Regions from separate parts of the Kocuria sp. CPCC 205263 genome, predicted to be linked through region 4. Evidence: riboswitches for the same ligand, from Rfam matches in the RefSeq annotation. Region 4 holds a riboswitch; each other region holds the start of a gene.
What was found. Region 4 has a riboswitch for S-adenosylmethionine ahead of RF647_RS18050 (acyl-CoA dehydrogenase family protein). Riboswitches for the same ligand answer to the same signal wherever they lie in the genome.

Region 1 (5,335 bases), on a different contig from region 4:
GAACTGCTCGATCCGGTCGGCCACCAGCTCCGGGTGCTCCACGACGTTCGTCGAGTGGGAGACCACGCCGGGGATGATCACGCGGCCCTCGGGCAGCGCGTGGTCCTTCCAGACCTTCCACTCGTGGGCGTGCCGGGCGGAGGCGCCCTCGAAGGTGTAGCCGCCGGCGTTGATGGTCAGCATCAGGTCCACGAGGTGCTTCAGCTCGAGGTCCGTGGTGTGCGGGCCGTGCCAGGAGCCCCAGCACAGGTGGAAGCGGACCTGCTCCTCGGGGATCCCCCGCAGCGCGTGGTTGAGCGCCTCGACGCGCAGCCGCGTGAACGCCAGGTAGTCCTCGACCGTGGGCTCGGGGTTGATCTGGTCCCAGGACTCCGCGATGGACGGGTCGTCGATCTGCACGGTCAGCCCGGCGTCCGTGATCGCCAGGTACTCCTCGCGCATCGCGTCGGCGCACGCGTAGACGAGCTCCTCGTCGGTCCTGTAGTACTCGTTCGTCACGCGCGCGGCGGAGCCGGGGGAGAGGGCGGCCACGAACCCGGTCTGCGCCCCGGTGGCCGCCATGGCCGCCCGGAGGTTGCGGACGTCCGAGGCCACGGCCTCCTGTCCCGTGTAGGTCAGCGGCCCGGTGATCTTGGGCTGCGTGGTCGAGGAGCGCCCGGTGAGGATGCCCGACGACGGGTCCTCGTACGCATCCCGGAAGCGCTCGCGGTCCCGGCGGTCCGGGAAGCTCGTGAGCACGATGCTGCCGGGCGAGGAGCGCTTCTTCTCCGTGGACGCCCACCGGTCCTCGTCGGAGGGGGTGAGCCCGCCGAGGCGGGAGAAGGAGTAGTTCCACCACGCGCCGTAGTCGACCGCGCTGGACATCGTGTGCCCGTACTCGCCGTCGTTGACCACGTCCACGCCGATCTCGCGCTGCCGGCGGACCACGTCCTCGACGCCCGCGGCGAGCTCGGCGGTGAGCTGCTCGAACGTGATGGCGCCCTCGGCGTGCCGCTGGTTGGCCTCGAGCAGCCGCGGGGTCCGCGGCAGGGAGCCCACGTGGGTGGTCTGCACGTGGTCGGTGTTCTGCATGGTCATGCGTGTCCTCCTGAGGGTCTGCGGGAAGGTCGGGGGCCGGTCAGGACCAGAGCCGGCGGGAGGCGAGCTCGGCCCCGCGGGCGAGGGTCTCGAGCTTCGCCGCGGCGATCTGCGGGTGGATCCGCCCGCCCAGGCCGCAGTCGGTCGAGGCGATGACGTTCTCGCGGCCCACCTGGCGGGCGAAGCGCTCGATCCGGTCGGCCACCAACTCCGGGTGCTCCACCACGTTGGTGGCGTGGGAGACGATCCCCGGGATGATGACCTTGCCCTCGGGCAGCTCGTGGTCCTGCCAAACCTTCCACTCGTGCTCGTGCCGGGCGTTGGCGGCCTCGAAGCTGTAGCCGCCGGCCCTGATGGAGAGCATGAGCTCCACCAGGTGCTCGAACCCGAGGTCCGTGGTGTGCGGGCCGTGCCAGGAGCCCCAGCACAGGTGAAAGCGGACCTGCTCCTCCGGGATGCCCTCGAGGGCGTAGTTGAGGGCCTCGACCCGCTTGCGGGTGAACGCGAGGTAGTCCTCCACGCCGGGCTCGGGATTGACCTGGTCCCAGTTCTCCGCGATGGAGGGGTCGTCGATCTGCACGATCAGCCCGGCGTCGGTGATCGCCCGGTACTCCTCGCGCATCACCTCGGCGCAGGCGGTCAGCACCTCGTCCTCGTCCGCGTAGTGGGTGTTCTCCAGCCGGGCGCACGAGCCCGGGGACAGCGCGGCGAGGTAGCCCTCGCTCGCGCCCGTGGCCTGCAGCCCGGCCTTGAGGTTGCGGATGTCCGCCTCCAGCGCCGCGTGGCCCGTGTACTCCAGCTTCCCGGTGATCCTGGGGAACGGCGCCTGCTTGCCCGTGGTGATGCCCGAGGAGGGGTCCGTGTACGCCTCGTGGAACAGCCGGCGGTCCCGGCGGTCCCCGAAGCTCGTCAGGACCACCTTGCCTGGCGAGGAGCGCTGCGGCTCCTGCTCCCACAGGTCCACGTCGCCGGGGGTGAGGCCCGAAATCCGGGCGAAGATGTAGTGCCACCACGCGCCGTAGTCGACCTCCGCGGCCATGACGTGGCCGTACTCGCCGTCGTTGACCACGTCGATCCCGAGCTCGGCCTGCCGGCGGACCACGTCGACCACCGAGTCTTGCAGGAGCCGGTCGTACTCCGCCTCCGGGACGGCGCCCTTCGCCCGGTTGGCCTCGAGCAGCGCCGGGGTGCGCGGGAGGGACCCGGCGTGGGTCGTGCGGATGCGGTCGGCGCTGTGCAGCATGGTTCGTGCGTCCTTTCCATCGGTCCTGGCGGTAGCACCGGAGGCGGGACGGGGGAACCGTCGCCCGGGTTGCTGCGGCGTCGTCGAGCCAGATCTCTCGGCCGCTCTGGATGGTGACCCTGTCATCCAAGCGCACCCGTGCGCGCTGCGCCATTCGGCGCCCGGATGACGGACATGACGCCGTGTGACGCAACCCGGCGCGCGCTCCCGGGCGGCGCTGTCCTTCGCGAATATGGCCTGGATCACATACCGTGGCGGTGATCCGTGCCCCTCACCCCGCGGGCACGACGGACCAGAGGAAGGACCCCCATGTCCCAGACGCCCCAGCAGGAGGATCTCGAGGGCCGCACGGCGCTCGTCACCGGTGGCGCGAGCGGCATCGGCCTGGCCGCCGCCCGGGCCCTCGCCGGCTCCGGCGCGCACGTGGTCGTGGCCGACGTCGACGAGGCCGGGGCGCAGCGCGTCGCGGACGAGCTCGGCGGCCGCGCGTGGGCCGTCGACCTGCTCGACACCGCGGCGCTCGCCGAGCTGAGCCTCGAGGTCGACGTGCTGGTCAACAACGCCGGCATCCAGAAGGTCGCCCCTCTCCAGGAGTTCGACCCCGCGGACTTCCACCGGATCCTGGTGCTGATGCTGGAGTCCCCGTTCCTGCTGGTGCGCGCCGCGCTGCCGCACATGTACGAGCGGGGGTGGGGGCGCGTCATCAACGTCTCCTCCGTGCACGGGCTGCGGGCGTCCCCCTACAAGAGCGCCTACGTCTCGGCGAAGCACGGCCTGGAGGGGCTGTCCAAGACCGTCGCGGTGGAGGGCGCGGCCCACGGGGTGACGAGCAACTGCATCAACCCCGGCTACGTGCGCACCCCGCTCGTCGAGAAGCAGATCGCCGACCAGGCGAGGGTGCACGGGATCCCCGAGTCCGAGGTGGTGGAGCGGATCATGCTCGGCGAGACGCCGATCAAGAAGCTCGTGGACCCGGAGGACGTCGGCAGCCTGGTCGCGTGGCTGGCCGGACCGCACGCGTCCATGGTCACCGGGGCCTCCTACACGATGGACGGCGGCTGGACGGCGCGCTGAGCCCGCCCCGAGCCGCGGCGGCGCACTGCGGCGCCGCCGTCCGGACAGCCCGGCGGCCCGGACCGTCCGGCGGCCCGGACGGCCCGCCGCCGGTCCGGGCCGCTCAGCGGTGACCCAGTTCCCGGGAGAGCCGGTGGGCCTCCGTGAGCAGGGCCCGGCCCAGGAGCTGCCGCCGCTCGCCGCTGAACCGGGGCTCGATGCCCGTGAGGCTCAGCGCGTAGACCGGCGCGCCCGTCGCGTCGAAGACCGCGGCGGCCATGCCCCAGCTGCCCTCGACGATCAGCCCCGGGTTCACTGCGAAGCCCTCCTGCCGGACGTCCGCGAGCAGCTCCCGGATCCGCTCGGGCGTGTGCAGCGGGCCCCACTCGGCGCGGGCCCCGGCCGTGGCCGCGAGGACCCGGTCCACCTCCGCGTCCGGGAGGTGGGCCAGGACCGCCAGCCCCGCCGAGGCCACGCCGAGCGGCAGCCGCAGCCCCTCGTAGAGGACGTGGGAGCGGATGGGGAACGCGCCCTCCACGCGCGCCAGGCAGACGGTCTCCAGCCCCCGGCGGGCCGAGAGGAACGCGCTCTCGCCGGTGGCCTCCGCGAGCCGGCGCAGCGAGGGCCCGGCCAGCTCCCGGATCGGATAGCGGTGGGCCGCCACCGCGCCCAGCACGTACAGCTCGGGACCCAGCTGCCAGGCCCCGGTCCCGGCGTCGCGGTCCACGAGGCCCTCCTCGGCCAGTCCCGTGAGCAGCCGGTGCACGGTGGGGCGGGTCAGCCCGGTCTCGGCGGCGAGCTCCGCCACCGTGGTGCCCCGTTCCCGCCCCGCGACGGCCCGCAGCAGCTGCCCCACCCGGTGGACCACCTGGGTCCCCTGGCCCGTCGTCCGCTCCTCTCCCATGGCTCCACTATATGGACAGTCGGGGGACGAATGGCCGGATGCTGAGGAGAAGCGCCGTCATCCCGCCAAATCTGTTGACCGGCATGTGGAGGCTCCCTAGATTGAGTGCTGGGTCACAGTCGGACGAGAGGAAGGGACAAGGGTGTCCAAGGTCAGAGACAACGCCGCCGAGCTGCTGGCGGAACGCCTGCGGGACGGCATGACGCTCGCCGTGGGCGGGTTCGGGCTGAGCGGGATCCCCCGGGATCTCATCGACGCGGTGCGGGACTCCGGGGCCACGGACCTCACGGTGGTCTCGAACAACATGGGCGTGGACGGCAAGGGCCTCGGGGTCCTGCTCGAGAACCGCCAAGTGAAGAAGGTCCTCGCCTCCTACGTGGGCGAGAACAAGCTGTTCGCCCAGCAGTACCTGGACGGCGAGCTCGAGGTCGAGTTCAACCCCCAGGGCACCCTCGCCGAGCGGCTCCGGGCCGGCGGCGCGGGCATCCCCGCCTTCTACACGAAGACCGGGGTCGGCACCCTGGTGGCCGAGGGCAAGCCGCACGCCGAGTTCGACGGCGAGACCTACGTGCAGGAGCGCGGCATCGTCGCCGACATCGCCCTGGTCCACGCCCACACCGGGGACACCGACGGCAACCTCGTCTACCGCTACACCGCGCGCAACTTCAACCCGATCGTCGCGACCGCCGGGAAGGTCACCTTCGCCGAGGTCGAGCACGTCGTGGCGGTCGGCGACATCCACCCCGACCACATCGTGACCCCGGGCGTCTACGTGCAGCACGTCGCGCAGTACAGCGGCGCGCCCAAGGACATCGAGCAGCGCACCGTCCGCCCCCGCCCCGCCGGGCGGACCACCCAGCAGAACGGAGACCAGGCATGAGCTGGACCCGCGACGAGATGGCGGCGATCGCCGCCGTCGAGCTCTCCGACGGCGACTACGTCAACCTCGGCATCGGCATCCCCACCCTCGTGGCCAACAACCTGCCCGAGGGCGTCGACGTGGTGCTGCAGTCCGAGAACGGCGTGCTCGGCATGGGCCCGTTCCCCTACGAGGGCGA
Region 2 (5,335 bases), on a different contig from region 4:
CCGGATCCGGGCGGTGAGCTCGTCCCAGGAGCCGACCGGGGCGCCGTCGACGGCCGTGACGACGTCCCCGGGGCGCAGCCCGGCGGCGTTCGCGGGGGCCTGGGGGTCCTCCGGCCGGCACTCGGTCTGCCCGGCGGCCTGGCGCTCCGCGGCCACCACGCACTCGGACACCCACGCGACCGTCGTGGTGGGCGTCGCCGTCCCGAAGCCGGAGAGCAGGACGGCCAGGCACAGGGTTCCGAGCAGGAGGTTCATCACCGGGCCGCCGAGCATGATCACGATCCGCTTCCACACGGGCAGCCGGTAGAACACGCGGTCCTCGTCCCCGGGGAGGAGCTGGTCCGCGGCGCCGCCGCGGGCCTCGGCCGCCATCTGCTGGAACACGCCGGTGCTCGAGGCGCGGGCCGTCGAGCCTGCGCGCGCCGGCGGGTACATCCCCACCATGGAGATGTAGCCGCCCAGCGGGACCGCTTTGAGCCCGTACTCCGTCTCGCCGCGCCGGCGGGAGAACACGGTGCGCCCGAAGCCGACCATGTACTGCGTGACGCGCACGCCGAAGAGCTTGGCCGGCACGAGGTGGCCGATCTCGTGGAGGGCGATGGAGACCGCGATGGCGGCGGCGGCCAGCAGCACGCCCACGAGGAACAGCACGACACCCATCCGTCGGACCTCCCGGGATCGTCGAGGGACCCCGGCGGGCGCCGGGGACGTCGGGGCCGTGCGCTCGGCACGGCGAGGACCAGTCTGCACCACGATCCTGGGCGTCGGGCACCGGGCGCACCACAGGGCACGACGACGGCCGGTGCCCTCCTGGGAGGGAGGCGCACCGGCCGTCGGAGGGCTGCGGGGCGGGGCGCCTCAGCGGCGCAGGATCCGGCGCGCCAGCCGGTTGCCCACCACCTGCACGAGCTGGACCAGGACCACGATGACGGCGACCGCCGCCCACGTGACCTCGTCGTTGAACCGCTGGTAGCCCAGGCGCAGGGCGAAGTCGCCCAGGCCGCCGGCGCCGATGGCCCCGGCCATCGCCGACATGTCCGTGATGCCGATGACCAGGAAGGTGTAGCCGAGCACCAGGGGGCCCAGCGCCTCGGGCAGGATCACCGTGGTGATGATGCGGCCGCGGGAGACGCCCATGGAGCGGGCCGCCTCCACGACGCCGGGGTCCACGCTCATGAGGTTCTGCTCGACGATGCGCGCCACCGCGAACATGGCCCCGATGGTCATCGCGAAGATCGCGGCGTTGGGTCCCAGCCGGGTCCCGACGACCCCCTGGGTCACCGGTCCCAGCGCGGCCAGCAGGATGATGAACGGGATCGGCCGGACGAAGTTCACCACGAGGTTGAGGCCCTCGTGCACCGCCCGGTTCTCCAGGATGTTGCCCCGGCGGGTGACGTAGAGGCCGACGCCCACGAGCAGACCGAGCAGGCCGGCGAGCAGCAGCGTGACGGCCACCATGTAGAGGGTCTCCCCGAGCGCGGACAGCAGCTCGGGTCCCAGGACGGACCAGTCGTTCACGCGGCCACCTCTCTCAGGGTCGTGATGCGAGACATCTCGTCGACCACGGCCTGCACGGCCGTGTCCGCACCGGTCAGCTCGAAGGTCAGGGACCCGAACGACTGCTCCTGGAGCACGCTGATCCCGCCGTAGGCGATGGTGAAGCGGACCCCGCGGGCGGCGCCGTCCGAGAGCACCCCGCCGATGTCCACGCCGTCGCCGACGTCCACGATCACCAGGCGCCCCCGGTGGGCGCGGCGCAGCCGCTCGACCTCGCGGGCGTCGGGCACCGAGTGCAGGACGGAGGAGACGAAGCGGCGGGCGGTCTCGGTGCGGGGCCGGGCGAAGATGTCCACGGTGGAGCCGTGCTCCACGACCTTCCCGTCCTGCATCACGGCCACGCGGTCGGCGATCGCGCGGACCACGTCCATCTCGTGGGTGATGATCACGATTGTGATCCCGAGCTCCCGGTTGACCCGCTGCAGCACCTGCAGCACCTCCTGCGTGGTCTCCGGGTCGAGGGCGCTCGTCGACTCGTCGGCCAGGAGCAGCTTCGGGCTGGTCGCCAGGGCGCGGGCGATGCCCACGCGCTGCTTCTGCCCGCCGGAGAGCTGCTCCGGGTAGTTGCCGGCGCGGGCGGCGAGGCCAACGAACTCGAGCAGCTCGGCCACCCGCGCCCGGCGCTTCTCCTTCGGCCAGCCGGCCCGCTTGAGCGGGTACTCGACGTTGCCGGCGACGGTGCGGGAGGTGAAGAGGTTGAACTGCTGGAAGATCATCCCGATCTCCTGCCGCACGGGCGCCAGCTCGGTCTCGCGCCGGCCGGCCACCTCGAAGCCCTCCACGGTCAGGGAACCCGAGGACACGGGCTCGAGCCCGTTGATCAGGCGCACGAGAGTGGACTTGCCCGCCCCGGAGTAGCCGATCACGCCGAAGATCTCGCCGCGGCGGACGTCGAGGGTGACGTCGTCGACCGCGAGCACCTCGCGCGCCGCCCGCCCCGAGCCGGTGCGGAAGGTCTTGGAGACGTTGCGGAAGGAGACGAGCACCTCGTCCGGGCGCCCGGGTGCGGACGGCCCGGCGGGGACCGCCGCGCTCACTGCTCCTGGTCCTTCAGCTCCTGCTGGTAGCGCGCGGTCAGCTCCTGGAGCTCCTCCGGCTCCAGCTGCAGCGGCACGGCGGTGTCCTTGGTCTCCTCCATCTCGGCGTCGATCACGGCCTGCTCGTGGTAGAGGGCCGCGACCTGCCGGAGGGTCTCGTCGTCGGCGAGCTCCTCCGTGGTGGTGAAGAGGTTGACGTAGGCACGGGAGCCCTCGGACTCGGGGTCGTCCTGGGCGAGCGCGGACTGCGGGTCGATGTCGGCCCGCGAGAGGAAGTCGTTGTTGATGACCGAGCCGGCCACCGAGTCGAGCGAGAGCACCGTCTGCTCCGCGGAGACCGGGGTGACGCGCACCGTGGAGGCCTCGGTGTCGACGTCGAGCTCGGTGGGGATGAGGGTGTCGCCGGTCAGCTCCACGAGACCTGCGGCCTCGAGCACGAGCAGGGCCCGGGAGAGGTTCACGGCGTCGTTGGGCACCGCGATCTCGTCGCCCTCCTGGAACTGCTCCACGGAGTCGTACTGGTTGGAGTACAGGCCCAGCGGGTAGATCGATGTCGAGCCGATCGGGGTGATGGAGCCCCCGGCCGCGTTGTTGTAGTCGGCGAGGAACGGGACGTGCTGGAACCAGGTCATCTCCACGTCACCGGACTCGGTGGCGGGGTTCGGCTGGTTGTAGTCGGAGAAGTCGACGTACTCGACGGTGATGCCCTGCTCCTCGGCCACCCGCTGGAGGGCGTCGTGGGTCGGGTCGGTGCCCACCACGCCGATGGTGACCTTGTCGTCGGCGAGCACGCCCTCGCCGGAGGACTCCCCGGCGGAACCGCCGCAGGCGGTGAGGGCGAGGCCGAGGGTCGTGGCGAGGGCGAGGAAGGGGAGGCGCTGCGATCGCATGTGGTGCCTTTCCGTGGGTCCGGGGTGTCGGAGGTCTCCACCGGGGCCAACGGGTCCGGCGGCCACGGTCGAGGGCGCGCCGGAGGGCGCGTGCGCGGTCGGACCGTACTTGCCGCCGGCCGTCGTCGGCCGGTGCCGGATGGTTCACCTGGGGCACCCCACTACGGGAGAGGGTTGCCGCCCAGCAAGCCAGGGCTGCACGCTGGGACTCGTCATCCGCCCGACAGACTAGCACGTGCGGCGGGGCCGGGCCCGGCCCCGTCAGTGGGCGAGGACCACGCGGGCCCGCCCGCGGGCCCAGCGCTCGGCCGCCAGCACGGCCTCGAGCTCCAGCGGGGCGTCGTCGTCGTGCTCGCCCAGCACCGCCTCGACCGTGTCCACGATGGCGGGGAACCGGATCCGGCCGTCGTGGAAGGCGTGCACCGCCTCCTCGTTGGCCGCGTTGAACACGGCGGGGAAGGTCCCGCCCCGCTCCCCCGCCGCCTTGAGGAGCTCGACAGCGGGGAACGCCACCGGGTCGAGGGGCTCGAAGGTCCACTCCGTGGCGCGCGTCCAGTCGCACGGCAGGGCGGCCCCGGGCACCCGGTGCGGCCAGGCCAGACCGAGGGCGATGGGCAGGCGCATGTCCGGGGGCGAGGCCTGGGCGAGGGTGGAGCCGTCCACGAACTGGACCATGGAGTGCACGACCGACTGGGGGTGGACCACCACGTCGATGCGCTCGAGGGGCACGTCGAAGAGCAGGTGGGCCTCGAGCACCTCGAGGGCCTTGTTCACCATGGTCGCCGAGTTGGTCGTCACCATCAGGCCCATGTCCCACGTCGGGTGGCGCAGCGCGTCCCGGGGCGTGACCCCCTCGAGCTCCGCCCGGGACCGGCCGCGGAAGGGCCCGCCGGAGGCCGTCAGCACGAGCCGGTCCACCTCCCCGGCGGTGCCGCCGCGCAGCGCCTGCGCCAGCGCGGAGTGCTCGGAGTCCACGGGAATCAAAGCGTCCGGGTCCCCGGTGGCCGCGGCGGCGGCCTTGACCAGGGCGCCGCCGGCGATCAGGGACTCCTTGTTCGCCAGGGCGAGCCGGTGCCCGGCCCGCAGCGCCGCCAGCGTGGGGGCGAGGCCGATGGAGCCGGTGATCCCGTTGAGCACGAGGTCGGCGTCGGGGTGGGCGGCGGCCACGGACGCGGCGTCGGGCCCGTGCACGACGTCCGGGCGGTATCCCCCGGCCCCGGCGGACGCGGCCCGGTCCGCGATGAGGCCGGCCAGCCGGGCGGCGTCCTGGGCGGTGCCGCTGGTCGCCACGAGCGCGGCGCGGGTCTCGAGGGCCTGCTCGGCGAGGAGCTCGAGGTGCCGCGGTCCGGCGGCGAGGGCGACCACGGTGAACGGGTCCGCGCCCTCGAGCTCGCGGGCGGCCCGCACGACGTCGAGCGCCTGGGTGCCGATCGAGCCCGTCGAGCCGAGGACGCTGATCCGGCGGGGGCCGGCGGCGGCCAGGGCGCGCAGCTCGGGTGTCGGGCGGGTGCGGGGCGAGGCGGCGGGGGGCGTCATGGCCCCAGTATCCACCAGCGGCCGTCCCCGGTGCCGCGCCCCGGGGGTGCCTGCGGCCGGCCAGGAACGGGCCGAGGCCCCGTCCACCGGGAACGGTGGACGGGGCCTCGGCGACCGACGGGGGTGGGATCAGCGCGTGGCGCGACCCTTGCGGCCGGAGACCGCACCCCAGATGAAGAGCACGATGAGGGCTCCCACGACGGCGGTGATGATGGTGCCGATGTCGAACGCGGACTCCAGGTCCCCGATGCCGATCAGCGAGCCGAGGAAGCCTCCGAGGAGGGCCCCCACGATGCCGAGCACGATCGTGACGAT
Region 3 (5,335 bases), on a different contig from region 4:
TTCGTCACGGCCGCCATCGCGGAGATCTGCATGAAGGGGTCGTTGACCGGGATCTGGGTGGCGTCCCGGATCACCGGGGCCGCGGAGTTCTGGTAGACGTCGTAGTACCCGACGACGTCCGCGAGGAACAGCGCGTCGAAGAGCCCCTTCTCCAGGACCTGGGCGACGTCCGTCCAGTACTCGATCGTGTTGTACTCGTCCGCCCGGGAGCGGGGGTGCTTCCACAGGCCGGGGGCCTGGTGGCCCACGCAGGTCATGTCGAAGGCGTTCAGGGCGATGCGCTTGCTCATGGGGTGTTCCTCCCGGGTCGATGCCGACCCGCGCCCGTGCGTCGTGGAGACCTGCCCGCGGGTCCGACGCACTGGTGGGCGCCGTACTTGCCGCGGAGCACGTGCACCGCGGCCCGATGTTCATCTGGGGCACCCCGCTACGGGAGAGGGTTGCCGCCCGACCAGCCAGAGCTTCGTGTCGGGACTCGTCATCGTCGTCGGGGGACAGCTTAGCGGGTGGCCCCTGACCGGGTGCAACCCCCGTGCGGTCCCACCGCACGGGGACGGTCCCGGCCGGCAGCGGGACGGTGCCGATCCGGTACGGGCAGCTCCGACGGGGCGCTCAGCCGGGTCGTTCAGCCGGGCGGGGCGAGCGGCGGGGTCCGGCTCGGGTCCAGGGTCCAGCCGCGCCGGAGCAGGGACCGGAGCTCGATCAGGGGGCAGGTGTCCATGACCACGTCGAGGCCGGCCCGCTCCGCCCGGGCGGCGGCGTCCTCGTCGACGACGCCCAGCTGCAGCCACACCGCGGCGGCGCCCACGGCGATGGCCTGGTCCACCACCGCGCCGACGCGGCGGGAGTTCACGAAGCAGTCCACCACGTCGATCGGTCCCGGGACCTCGGCGAGCGTGCGGTAGCCGGGCTCGCCGTGCACCGGCTCGCCCTTCGGGTTGACCGGCACGATCGTCATGCCGAGGTCGTCCCGGATCCGCTTCGCCACCGAGTGCGCCGGACGGGCCGTGTTGCCGGTCAGTCCCACCACGGCCCACCGGCCGGGCCGGGTCATGAGGCGGTCGATGACGGCAGGGTCGTTGCGGCTCATGCCCCCAGCCTGGCACGGAACCCGCTTCCTCTCCTTCTTCCTCCGTGTACCTCCGCGAGGCCGCACGTGTCGGCCACTTCAGGCGCCCGAGGTGGCCGACACGTGCGACCTCGCGGAGGGGGGGGTCAGGAGAAGAGCGGCAGGAGGTCCGCGTGCGCGCCCAGCTCCGCACGCTCCTGGGCGGTCAGCTCCGCCCGGCCGGTGCCCACGCGGGCAAAGTGCTCGTCGCTCCAGTGCTCGAGCGGTTCCCGCTCCCACAGGTCGGTGAGGACCCGGCGGACCTCGGCGAGCCCGTCCACGGCGGGACCCGGGGAGCCGTCCAGGTGCTGGATCAGGTCCAGGTGGTGCACCGTGGCCTCCACCGCGAGGGTGCTCAGCAGGTCCTCGAGGCGCAGCACGTGCCCCTGGGTGCGGACCGCGCCGTCGCCGCAGTGCTGCGCCGCGTGCACGAGCGCCCGGGTGGTCTCGCGGTGGAGGGCGCGCACCGGCTCCCAGTCCAGGACCATGGACGCGGCCACGCGGGTGTGGCGCCGGGCCTCGGCGGCCCCCGCGGGATCGCCACCCCAGTCGGTCCAGTAGGTCGCGGCGTCCCGGTCGGGTCGGGCGGTGGTGGGCGTGTGCAGGGCGACCAGCCCGCGCAGGGCGTCCATCGCGCAGTGGTGGGTGAGGTCCCGGACCGACCACCCCGGGCAGCCCGTGGCGGCCCAGGAGTCGTCGTCGCCGAGCCCGTCGAGGACCGCGCCGAACGCCGTGCAGGCGTCGCGCACCAGGTCCGCCCGGGCCGGGCTTCTGCGGCTCGTCATGGGTCCATGGTGGGGCACGGAGGGCTCCCGTGCCAGCGATGTGTCGCGATCATCACGGATGCGACGGATTTGCCAGGAAACACGCCGAGGACGTTCAATTGGTGGTGTAACCATCCGGAGCGGCTGAGAGACCTGGCTCGTCGACGTCGCAGCAACCGGCACGGATCCGTCTGATCCTCCGTGCGAGGTGCTAATGCCAGGACCGATGGAGTTGATCATGAGCACTTCCCTGCTGGGCTCTGCGCCGGCCACCGCACCGGGCACCGCGAAGCGCGCCTTCTCCGTGGCCTTCGAGCACGTCGGCAAGTCCTTCCCGTCCGGCCGCGAGACCCACCACGTCCTGCAGGACGTCGACGTCACGGCCCGGCCCGGCGAGGTCCTGGCGGTCCTGGGGCCCTCGGGGTGCGGCAAGTCCACGCTCCTGCGGGCCGCGGCGGGGCTCGACACCGCCTCGGCCGGACGGGTGCTCATCGACGGCACCCCCGTGTCCGGCATCGACCCGCGCTGCGCGGTCGCCTTCCAGGAGCCCCGCCTGCTGCCGTGGCGCTCGGTGCGCGAGAACGTCCGCCTGGGCCTGTCCCGCGGAATCCCCCGGGACGAGGGGGACGCCGTGATCGACGACCTGCTGCGCCTGGTGGGGCTCACCGCGCACGCCGGCCACCGTCCCCGCGCGATCTCCGGCGGCATGGCCCAGCGCGCGTCCCTGGCCCGGGCCCTGGCCCGCAATCCCGGGGTCCTGCTGCTCGACGAGCCCTTCGGCGCGCTCGACGCCCTGACCCGCCTGAAGATGCAGGACCTGCTGCTCACGATCCACGCGGCCCAGCCCACCACCGTCCTGCTCGTCACCCACGACGTCGACGAGGCGCTGCAGCTCGCGGACCGGATCGTGGTCCTGGGCCGGACCGGGCCCACCGCCCCCGCCTCGATCAGCACGATCCTCGCCGTCCCCGGCGAGCGCCCCCGGGACCGGGCCTCCGAGGTCCTCGCCGAGCTGCGCGTGCAGCTCCTCGGCCACCTCGGCGTCGACACCCACCACCCCGCGACCCGCTGACGCGGCTGCCCCCACCCCGACTCCCCTCCCCGGACCAGCGGCGGCACCCGCCCGCGCCGCCCGGCACCGTCCGTCCACCACGAAAGGCTCCGCCATGCCCCTGCCCCAGCGCTCCGCCCGCACCATCCCCGCACTCGCCGCCGTCCTGGCCCTCGGCCTGACCGGGTGCATGGCCGGCGAGGGCTCCGGCGAGCCGCCCGCGGAGGCCGCCGGGGACGGCACCGTCCGCGTGGACTGGGCCACCTACAACCCGCTCTCCGTGGTGATCAAGGAGAAGGGCTGGCTCGAGACCGCGTTCGCCGAGGAGGGCATCGAGGTGGAGTGGGTGCAGTCCGCCGGGTCGAACAAGGCCAACGAGGCGCTGCGCGCGGAGGCGGTGGACATCGGCTCCACCGCGGGCTCCGCGGCGCTGCTGGCCCGCAGCAACGGCACCCCGATCCGGGTGATCGACCTCTACTCGCAGCCGGAGTGGTCCGCCCTCGTCACCACCGCCGGCAGCGAGGTGCAGGAGGTCGCGGACCTCGAGGGCCGCACCGTGGCCGCGACCAAGGGCACCGACCCGTACTTCTTCCTGCTCCAGGCCCTCGACGAGGCCGGGGTGGACGCCGAGGACGTCACGATCCAGAACCTGCAGCACGCCGACGGCCGCGCCGCCCTGGAGAACGGCCAGGTGGACGCCTGGTCCGGGCTCGACCCGATCATGGCCGCCGCGGAGGAGAACGGCGCGGAGCTGTTCTACCGCAACGTCGACTTCAACACCTACGGCTTCCTCAACGCCCACGAGAGCTTCCTCGAGGAGCAGCCCGAGGCCGCCCAGACCGTGGTGGACGTCTACGCCTACGCCCGGCAGTGGGCGCAGGAGAACACGGAGGAGACCGCGCAGCTGCTCGCCGAGGCGGCCGGGATCGAGCTGTCCGTGGCCGAGAAGGTGCTCGAGCGCACCAACCTGGACATCGACCACGTGCCGGGCGACGAGCAGCTGGCGGTCCTCGAGAAGGTCGGGCCGATCTTCGTGGAGTCCGACGACGTGGCCGACCAGGAGCAGATCGACGAGGCGCTCGGGAGCATCGTGGAGAGCTCCTACGCCGAGAACGCCGACGCCTCCCGCGCGGCCGAGCTGGTCGGGGACGGGCAGTGACGCAGCCACTGGCCCCCGCCGAGGAGGCGCAGCGTCTCGAGGACGCCCCCGCCGCGGCCCCCCGGCGGCGGCCGCTGCTGCGCACCGGGCTGGGCCTGCTGCTGCCCGCCGCGCTGCTGGTGCTGTGGCACGTGCTGTCCACCGCCGGGGTCTTCAGCGCCGTGCAGCTGCCGGCCCCGCTCGCGGTGCTCGAGGCCGGGATCGGCCTGCTGGCCGGCGGGGACCTGTGGACCCACGTGGGCATCTCGACCCAGCGCGTGCTGATCGGCTTCCTGATCGGCGCCGGGCTCGGCCTCGTGGCCGGGTCCTTCATCGGCCTCTCCCGCTGGGGCTCCACGTTGGTGGGCCCCACGATCGGGGCGTTCCGCGCGGTGCCGTCCCTGGCGTGGGTGCCGCTGCTGCTGCTGTGGATCGGTCTCGGCGAGGACTCCAAGGTCACGCTGGTGGCCATCGGCGCGTTCTTCCCGGTCTACACCACGGTCTCCGCGGCCCTGCAGCACGTGGACCGCAACCTCATCGAGGCGGCGCGGGCGTTCGGGCTGCACGGGCTGCGCCTGCTCACCACGGTGCAGCTGCCGGCCGTCATGCCGTCGGTCATCTCGGGGCTGCGACTGGCCCTGGCCCAGGCGTGGCTGTTCCTCGTGGCCGCCGAGCTGCTGGGCGCCTCCATGGGACTGGGCTGGCTGCTCACCGACTCGCAGAACAACGGCCGCACCGACCGCCTGCTCCTCGCCATCGTGCTGCTCGCGGTGCTCGGCAAGGCGACGGACGCGCTGCTGGGGGTCTTCGAGAAGTGGGCCGCCAAGAAATGGGCCTGACACGTGCGCCTGGCACAGTGGAACCGTCGTCCGTGCCGACCGGAAAGGACAGCAGCACCGTGAGCTTCAGCTGGAGCGACCCCTCCTCCCCCACCCCCAATCCCGCCCTGGTCTCGGACGAGGCCCGGATCGCCTTCTGGGAGGCGCAGGCGTCGCGCCTCGACTGGGCGCGGCCGTGGACCACCGCGCACCGCTTCGAGGCCCCGCGGCGGCTCGGGACGGACGAGCAGGGCGGCCCCACCTGGTCGGTCCCGGAGATCGCCTGGTTCGAGGGCGGCAGGCTCAACGTGGCCCACAACTGCGTGGACCGCCACGTCGAGGCCGGCCGCGGCGCCCACGTGGCCCTGTACTTCGAGGGGGAGCCCGGGGACCGGCTGGTCTACACCTACGCCGACCTGCAGCGGGAGGTCTCCCGCGCCGCCAACGCCCTGCTCG
Region 4 (5,335 bases):
CGGCCGCCGACGCCGGGCACCTCGCCACCACCGACCCGCACCGCTTCGACCGCCCCGTCGAGGCCCGTCCAGGGGATCCCGCGCCGGCCGCCGCCGGGCCCGGGCCCCGGAGCAGGAGTACCCGATGACCGCCATCACCCTCAACGGCCGCCCGCACCGCGTGGCGGCGGAGGCGACCGTCGTCGACCTCGTCGCCGAGACCGTCGGCCGGGCCCTGGGCCCCGACGGCGCTCCGCTGGACGGCGGGCGCCTCGGCGTGGCCGTGGCCGTGGACGCCGCGGTCGTGCCCCGCAGCCGCTGGCGGCGGACCCCCGTGGCGGAGGGCCAGTCCATCGAGATCATCACCGCCGTCCAGGGAGGCTGACGTGACCGCCCCGCACCCCGACCCCCTCGTGCTCGACGGCATCGAGCTGAGCTCCCGGCTGATCATGGGCACCGGCGGCCTGAGCTCGCTGCACACCCTCGAGCAGGCGCTGCTGGCCTCCGGCACCGAGCTGACCACCGTGGCCCTGCGCCGCTACGCCCCCGGCCAGGGCGACTCCCTCTTCGCGCTGCTCGAGCGCAACGACATCCGGATCCTGCCCAACACCGCCGGGTGCTACACCGCCCGGGACGCGCTGCTGACCGCCGAGCTCGGCCGGGAGGCCCTCGAGACCGACTGGGTCAAGCTCGAGGTCATCGCGGACGAGGACACGCTGCTGCCCGACGTCGTGGAGCTCCTCGACGCCACCGAGCAGCTCGTGGCCCGCGGCTTCAAGGTCTTCGCCTACACCTCCGACGACCCGGCCGTCGCGCGCCGCCTCGAGGACCTGGGCGCGGCCGCGGTGATGCCCCTGGGCGCCCCCATCGGCACCGGGCTGGGCATCCTCAACCCGCACAACATCGAGCTCATCGCCTCCCGGGCGTCCGTGCCCGTGGTGCTCGACGCCGGGATCGGCACCGCCTCCGAGGCCGCCCTGGCCATGGAGCTGGGCTGCGACGCCGTGCTGCTGGCCAGCGCCGTCACCCGCGCCCAGGACCCGGTGGCGATGGCCACCGCGATGCGCCACGCCGTGCTCGCCGGCCGGCTCGCCGCCGGTGCCGGGCGCATCCCGGCCCGCCGCCACGCCCAGGCGTCCTCGCCCATGGCCGGGCGGATCGACACGGACGCCCCCGAGGGCGGACCGGCCGCCGGCCCGGCGGACGTGCCGCGCGGGGACTGGGCGCCCGTGGGGGAGCGGCCGTGAGCCCGCTGCCCCCGCTCGTGGAGCCCGGCCCCGAACTGACCCGCGAGGAGCTCGAGCGCTACGCCCGGCACCTGACCCTGCCCGGGATCGGGAGTCTCGGCCAGCGGCGGCTGCGGAACGCCCGCGTGCTCGTCGTCGGCGCCGGGGGGCTCGGGTCCCCGGCCCTGCAGTACCTCGCCGCGGCGGGGGTCGGGACCCTCGGGATCGTCGACGACGACGTGGTGGCGCTGTCCAACCTGCAGCGCCAGGTGGTGCACACGACCGCCGACGTCGGCCGCCCCAAGGCCGTCTCCGCCGCCGAGGCCGTCACCGCGCTCAACCCGCTGGTGGAGGTCCGCACCCACCCCGCCCGGCTGGACGCGGACAACGCCGTGGACATCATCGGCCGGTACGACCTGGTCCTGGACGGCGCCGACAACTTCGCGACCCGCTACGTGGTCAGCGACGCCGCCGCCCTGACCGGCACACCCTGCGTGTGGGGTTCCATCCTGCGCTTCGAGGGGCAGGTCAGCGTCTTCTGGGCCGGGCACGGGCCCACCTACCGGGACCTCTACCCCGAGGCCCCGCCGGACGGCGAGGTGCCCAGCTGCGCCGAGGGCGGGGTCTTCGGCATGCTCCCCGCCACCGTCGGCGCGGTCATGGTCACCGAGGCCGTCAAGCTCGTCACCGGCACCGGGGAGCCCCTGCTCGGCCGGGTGCTGCTGCACGACGCGCTCGCGATGACCTGGCGCGAGATGCGTCTCACCCCGGATCCCGACGCCGCCCCGGTCACCGCGGTGGCCCAGCCCGCCGCGGTTTGCGCGCTGCCCGGCGCGGACGCCTCCGAGACCGTCGGGGCGGCCGAGCTGGCCCGGCTGCTCGAGCGCCGGGAGCGCGGGGAGGCGTCCTTCGCCCTGGTGGACGTGCGCGAGGACTGGGAGCGGGAGCTCGTGGCCATCGACGGCGCCGTGCCCGTCCCGCTGCAGGAGATCCTGGACCGCGGGGCGGACGCCCTGCCCCCGGAGGCCCGCGGCACGGACCTCGTGCTGCACTGCAAGGCCGGGGCCCGCTCCGCGACCGCGCTCGCGGCGCTGCGGTCCTTCTACGCCGGGCGGGAGGAGCGGGTCCGCCACCTCGAGGGCGGGGTGCTCGCCTGGGTGGCGCAGGTGGAGCCGGACCAGCCGGTCTACTGAGCCGGACTCCTGCGCGGGACTCCTCATCCGATCTCCTGATCCGGGCCGGTACACCACTGCGGACGACGTGACCTTCTGTGACACCGTCGTGACATTCCGTGACGTGCGCCCGTCATCCGGTTGGTCCCGGACCGGGCGGTCTGGTCCCATGGCAAGTGCCCCATTCAGAGCGGTTGAGAGATCTGGCTCGACGACGCCGCAGCAACCCGTCCTTCTCAGGGGTCAGGGTGCTCATGCCAGAACCGATGGAGATCCCGGATCTGCAGTCGGTCCGTGACGTCAGCGTCCGGCGCTGCCGCCACCGGGCCCGCCCCGGCGCGACCGGCCGACCGGCAATCCTCGGTGCGACCGAGAGGACCACCGCATGACCCCGAGCACGGTCGAGGAGACCACCGCCCATCCCCGCGCCGGCACGGACTTCGCCGCCGGCCTGCCCGGAGACTACGCCGGGCTGCGGGAGCACTTCCGGCCGCTGTTCACGGAGATCGCCGCCGGCGCTCTGGACCGGGACCTCCGGCGCGCGCTGCCCTACGCGGAGGTCGACCGGCTGGACCGGGCCGGGTTCGGCACCCTGCGCGTCCCGGCGGCCCACGGCGGCCCCGGGGCCAGCCTCGAGGACTTCACCCGGCTGCTGGTCGACCTGGCCGAGGCCGACTCCAACATCGCCCACCTCTACCGCTCCCATCACGGCTTCGTGGAGTCCCTGCGCTTCCTGCCTCGGGAGCTCCAGGAGGTGTGGTACCGGCGGGTGCTGGCCGGGGCCACCGTCGGCAACGCCTCCACGGAGAAGGGCGGCAACGCGCTGGGCACCCTGAACACCGTGCTCACCCGGACCGCCGAGGGCTGGGAGCTCACCGGCCGGAAGTTCTACGCCACCGGCTCCGTCTTCTGCGACTACACCCGCGTCTCGGCCGCCCTGGACGGCCGGGACGGGCGCCGCTTCGCCGTCGTCGCCACGGACGCCGAGGGCGTGACGCTCGAGGACGACTGGGACGGCTTCGGGCAGAAGCTCACCGGCACCGGCACCGCGGTCTTCGACCGGGTGCGCGTCCCGGACGACGCCGTGCTGGACCGCACCGCCGGCAGCGCGGAGGCCGTCCACGAGGCCGCCTTCTTCCAGCTCGTGCTGCTGGCCGTGCTGGCCGGCATCGCCCGGGCGGCCCGGAGGGACGCGGTGGAGACCATCGCCGGACGCCGGCGGACCTTCAACACCGGGCTCGGCCTGCCGTTCCGCGACGACCCGCTGATCCAGGAGGCCACCGGGCGGATCTCCGCCAAGGCCTTCGCCGCCGAGGCCACCGTCCTGCACGCCGCCCGTGCCCTGGACGCCGGGATCGCCGCCGCAGCAGCGGCCGGCGCCGACCGGCCGGACTTCACCGGGACCCTCCCGGCGGCGCTGCACGAGTCCGAGATCGCCGTGGAGCACGCCCAGGTCACCGTGCCGGAGCTGGCGCTCGGCGCGGCCCAGGACCTGTTCCTCACCGTGGGCGCCTCCGCCACGTCCACGGCCAAGGGCCTGGACCGGCACTGGCGCAACGCCCAGACCGTGGCCACCCACAACCCGATCGCCTTCCGCGCCCGCGCCCTCGGCGACTACCTCATCAACGGCACCCTGCCGGAGGGCCTGAACGCCATCGGCGACGCGAAGACCGACGCCGCGACCGATGCCACGACCGACGCCGCGACCGTCGCCGACCGAACCCCAGGAGCCTGACGCATGAGCACCACGACCACGGCCGCCCCGGGCCGCAGCAGCATCGTCCACGGCAAGAAGCGCGTCCTGGCCTCGGCCTTCGCCGGAACCACCATCGAGTGGTACGACTTCTACCTCTACGGCACCGCCGCCGCACTCGTCTTTAACGTCCAGTTCTTCCCCATGGCCACCGAGCTCGGCGGCATCGTGGCGTCCTTCGCCACGCTCGCGGTCGGGGTCATCGCCCGGCCCCTGGGCGGGATCATCGCCGGGCACCTGGGGGACCGGATCGGCCGCAAGGCCCTGCTGGTGGCCTCCCTGCTGCTCATGGGCGTGGCCTCCACCCTGATCGGCCTGCTGCCCACCTACGAGGTGATCGGCTGGTGGGCCGTCGTCGGGCTCGTGCTCCTGCGCATCCTCCAGGGCCTGTCCGCGGGCGCCGAGTGGGGCGGCTCCGCGCTGCTGAGCGTGGAGCACTCACCGGCCCGGCACCGCGGGTTCTTCGGGTCCTTCACCCAGATCGGCTCCTCCGCCGGCATGCTGCTGGCCACCGGCGCGTTCTTCATCGTGCAGAACGTCATGAGCGAGGAGCAGTTCGCCGCCTACGGCTGGCGCATCCCCTTCCTGCTCTCGGCCCTGCTCGTGGCGGTGGGCCTGTGGATCCGCCTCGGCGTGGCCGACGCCCCAGAGTTCCTGGAGCACCGGGCCTCGGGCAACGTGGCCAAGGCCCCCCTGCGGGAGCTGCTGGTCCACCACCGCCGCCCGGTGCTGGTCACGATCGGCCTGCGCCTGGCCCAGAACGCCGTCTACTACCTGGTGACGGTCTACATGCTGACCTACCTGCGGGACGTGCGCGGGGACAGCGCCGCGGGTGTGACCGCGGTGATGATCGCCTCGGCCATCGGCCTGTTCTCCACCCCGTTCTGGGCCTGGCTGTCCGACCGGGTGGGCCGGAAGGTCGTCTCGGTGAGCGCCTACGCGGCGATCGGCGTCTTCGGCTGGGTGCTGTTCGCGTTCCTCGAGGCCGGCCCGCTCGCCCTGCTGCCGCTCGTGGTGATCCTCGGCATCAACCTCGTCCACGACGCGATCTACGGACCGCAGGCGGCCTGGTTCGCTGAGCAGTTCCCCGTGCACGTGCGGTACTCGGGCGTGAGCTTCGGCTACCAGGTCGGCACCGTCCTGGGCGGCGGGCTCATGCCGCTGATCGCCGCCCTGCTCTTCGCTGCCGGCGGGGACACCCCGTG

Region 1: linked by a shared signal. The riboswitch ahead of RF647_RS02245 (cobalamin-independent methionine synthase II family protein) and the one ahead of RF647_RS18050 (acyl-CoA dehydrogenase family protein) in region 4 are both predicted to bind S-adenosylmethionine.
Region 2: linked by a shared signal. The riboswitch ahead of RF647_RS04320 (MetQ/NlpA family ABC transporter substrate-binding protein) and the one ahead of RF647_RS18050 (acyl-CoA dehydrogenase family protein) in region 4 are both predicted to bind S-adenosylmethionine.
Region 3: linked by a shared signal. The riboswitch ahead of RF647_RS02110 (ABC transporter ATP-binding protein) and the one ahead of RF647_RS18050 (acyl-CoA dehydrogenase family protein) in region 4 are both predicted to bind S-adenosylmethionine.

What each region holds. Positions count from the first base shown of each region.
Region 1 covers NZ_JAVKPV010000001.1:473,022-478,356, reverse strand. Annotated here, with positions in the region: gene RF647_RS02250 (cobalamin-independent methionine synthase II family protein) at 1-1,077, opposite strand, end outside; gene RF647_RS02245 (cobalamin-independent methionine synthase II family protein) at 1,118-2,320, opposite strand; SAM riboswitch class I at 2,334-2,437, opposite strand; gene RF647_RS02240 (3-hydroxybutyrate dehydrogenase) at 2,630-3,394, shown strand; gene RF647_RS02235 (IclR family transcriptional regulator) at 3,498-4,277, opposite strand; gene RF647_RS02230 (CoA transferase subunit A) at 4,420-5,157, shown strand; gene RF647_RS02225 (CoA transferase subunit B) at 5,154-5,335, shown strand, end outside.
Region 2 covers NZ_JAVKPV010000002.1:417,975-423,309, reverse strand. Annotated here, with positions in the region: gene RF647_RS04335 (RIP metalloprotease) at 1-660, opposite strand, end outside; gene RF647_RS04330 (methionine ABC transporter permease) at 859-1,458, opposite strand; gene RF647_RS04325 (methionine ABC transporter ATP-binding protein) at 1,515-2,594, opposite strand; gene RF647_RS04320 (MetQ/NlpA family ABC transporter substrate-binding protein) at 2,591-3,484, opposite strand; SAM riboswitch class IV at 3,585-3,701, opposite strand; gene dxr (1-deoxy-D-xylulose-5-phosphate reductoisomerase) at 3,746-5,020, opposite strand; gene RF647_RS04310 (GlsB/YeaQ/YmgE family stress response membrane protein) at 5,150-5,335, opposite strand, start outside.
Region 3 covers NZ_JAVKPV010000001.1:443,992-449,326, forward strand. Annotated here, with positions in the region: gene RF647_RS02095 (LLM class flavin-dependent oxidoreductase) at 1-290, opposite strand, end outside; SAM riboswitch class IV at 369-483, opposite strand; gene RF647_RS02100 (CoA-binding protein) at 626-1,090, opposite strand; gene RF647_RS02105 (maleylpyruvate isomerase N-terminal domain-containing protein) at 1,216-1,893, opposite strand; SAM riboswitch class I at 2,001-2,105, shown strand; gene RF647_RS02110 (ABC transporter ATP-binding protein) at 2,111-2,944, shown strand; gene RF647_RS02115 (aliphatic sulfonate ABC transporter substrate-binding protein) at 3,039-4,082, shown strand; gene RF647_RS02120 (ABC transporter permease) at 4,079-4,900, shown strand; gene RF647_RS02125 (AMP-binding protein) at 4,960-5,335, shown strand, end outside.
Region 4 covers NZ_JAVKPV010000018.1:15,507-20,841, forward strand. Annotated here, with positions in the region: gene RF647_RS18030 (FAD-dependent oxidoreductase) at 1-128, shown strand, start outside; gene thiS (sulfur carrier protein ThiS) at 125-364, shown strand; gene RF647_RS18040 (thiazole synthase) at 366-1,226, shown strand; gene moeB (molybdopterin-synthase adenylyltransferase MoeB) at 1,223-2,398, shown strand; SAM riboswitch class I at 2,556-2,650, shown strand; gene RF647_RS18050 (acyl-CoA dehydrogenase family protein) at 2,763-4,112, shown strand; gene RF647_RS18055 (MFS transporter) at 4,116-5,335, shown strand, end outside.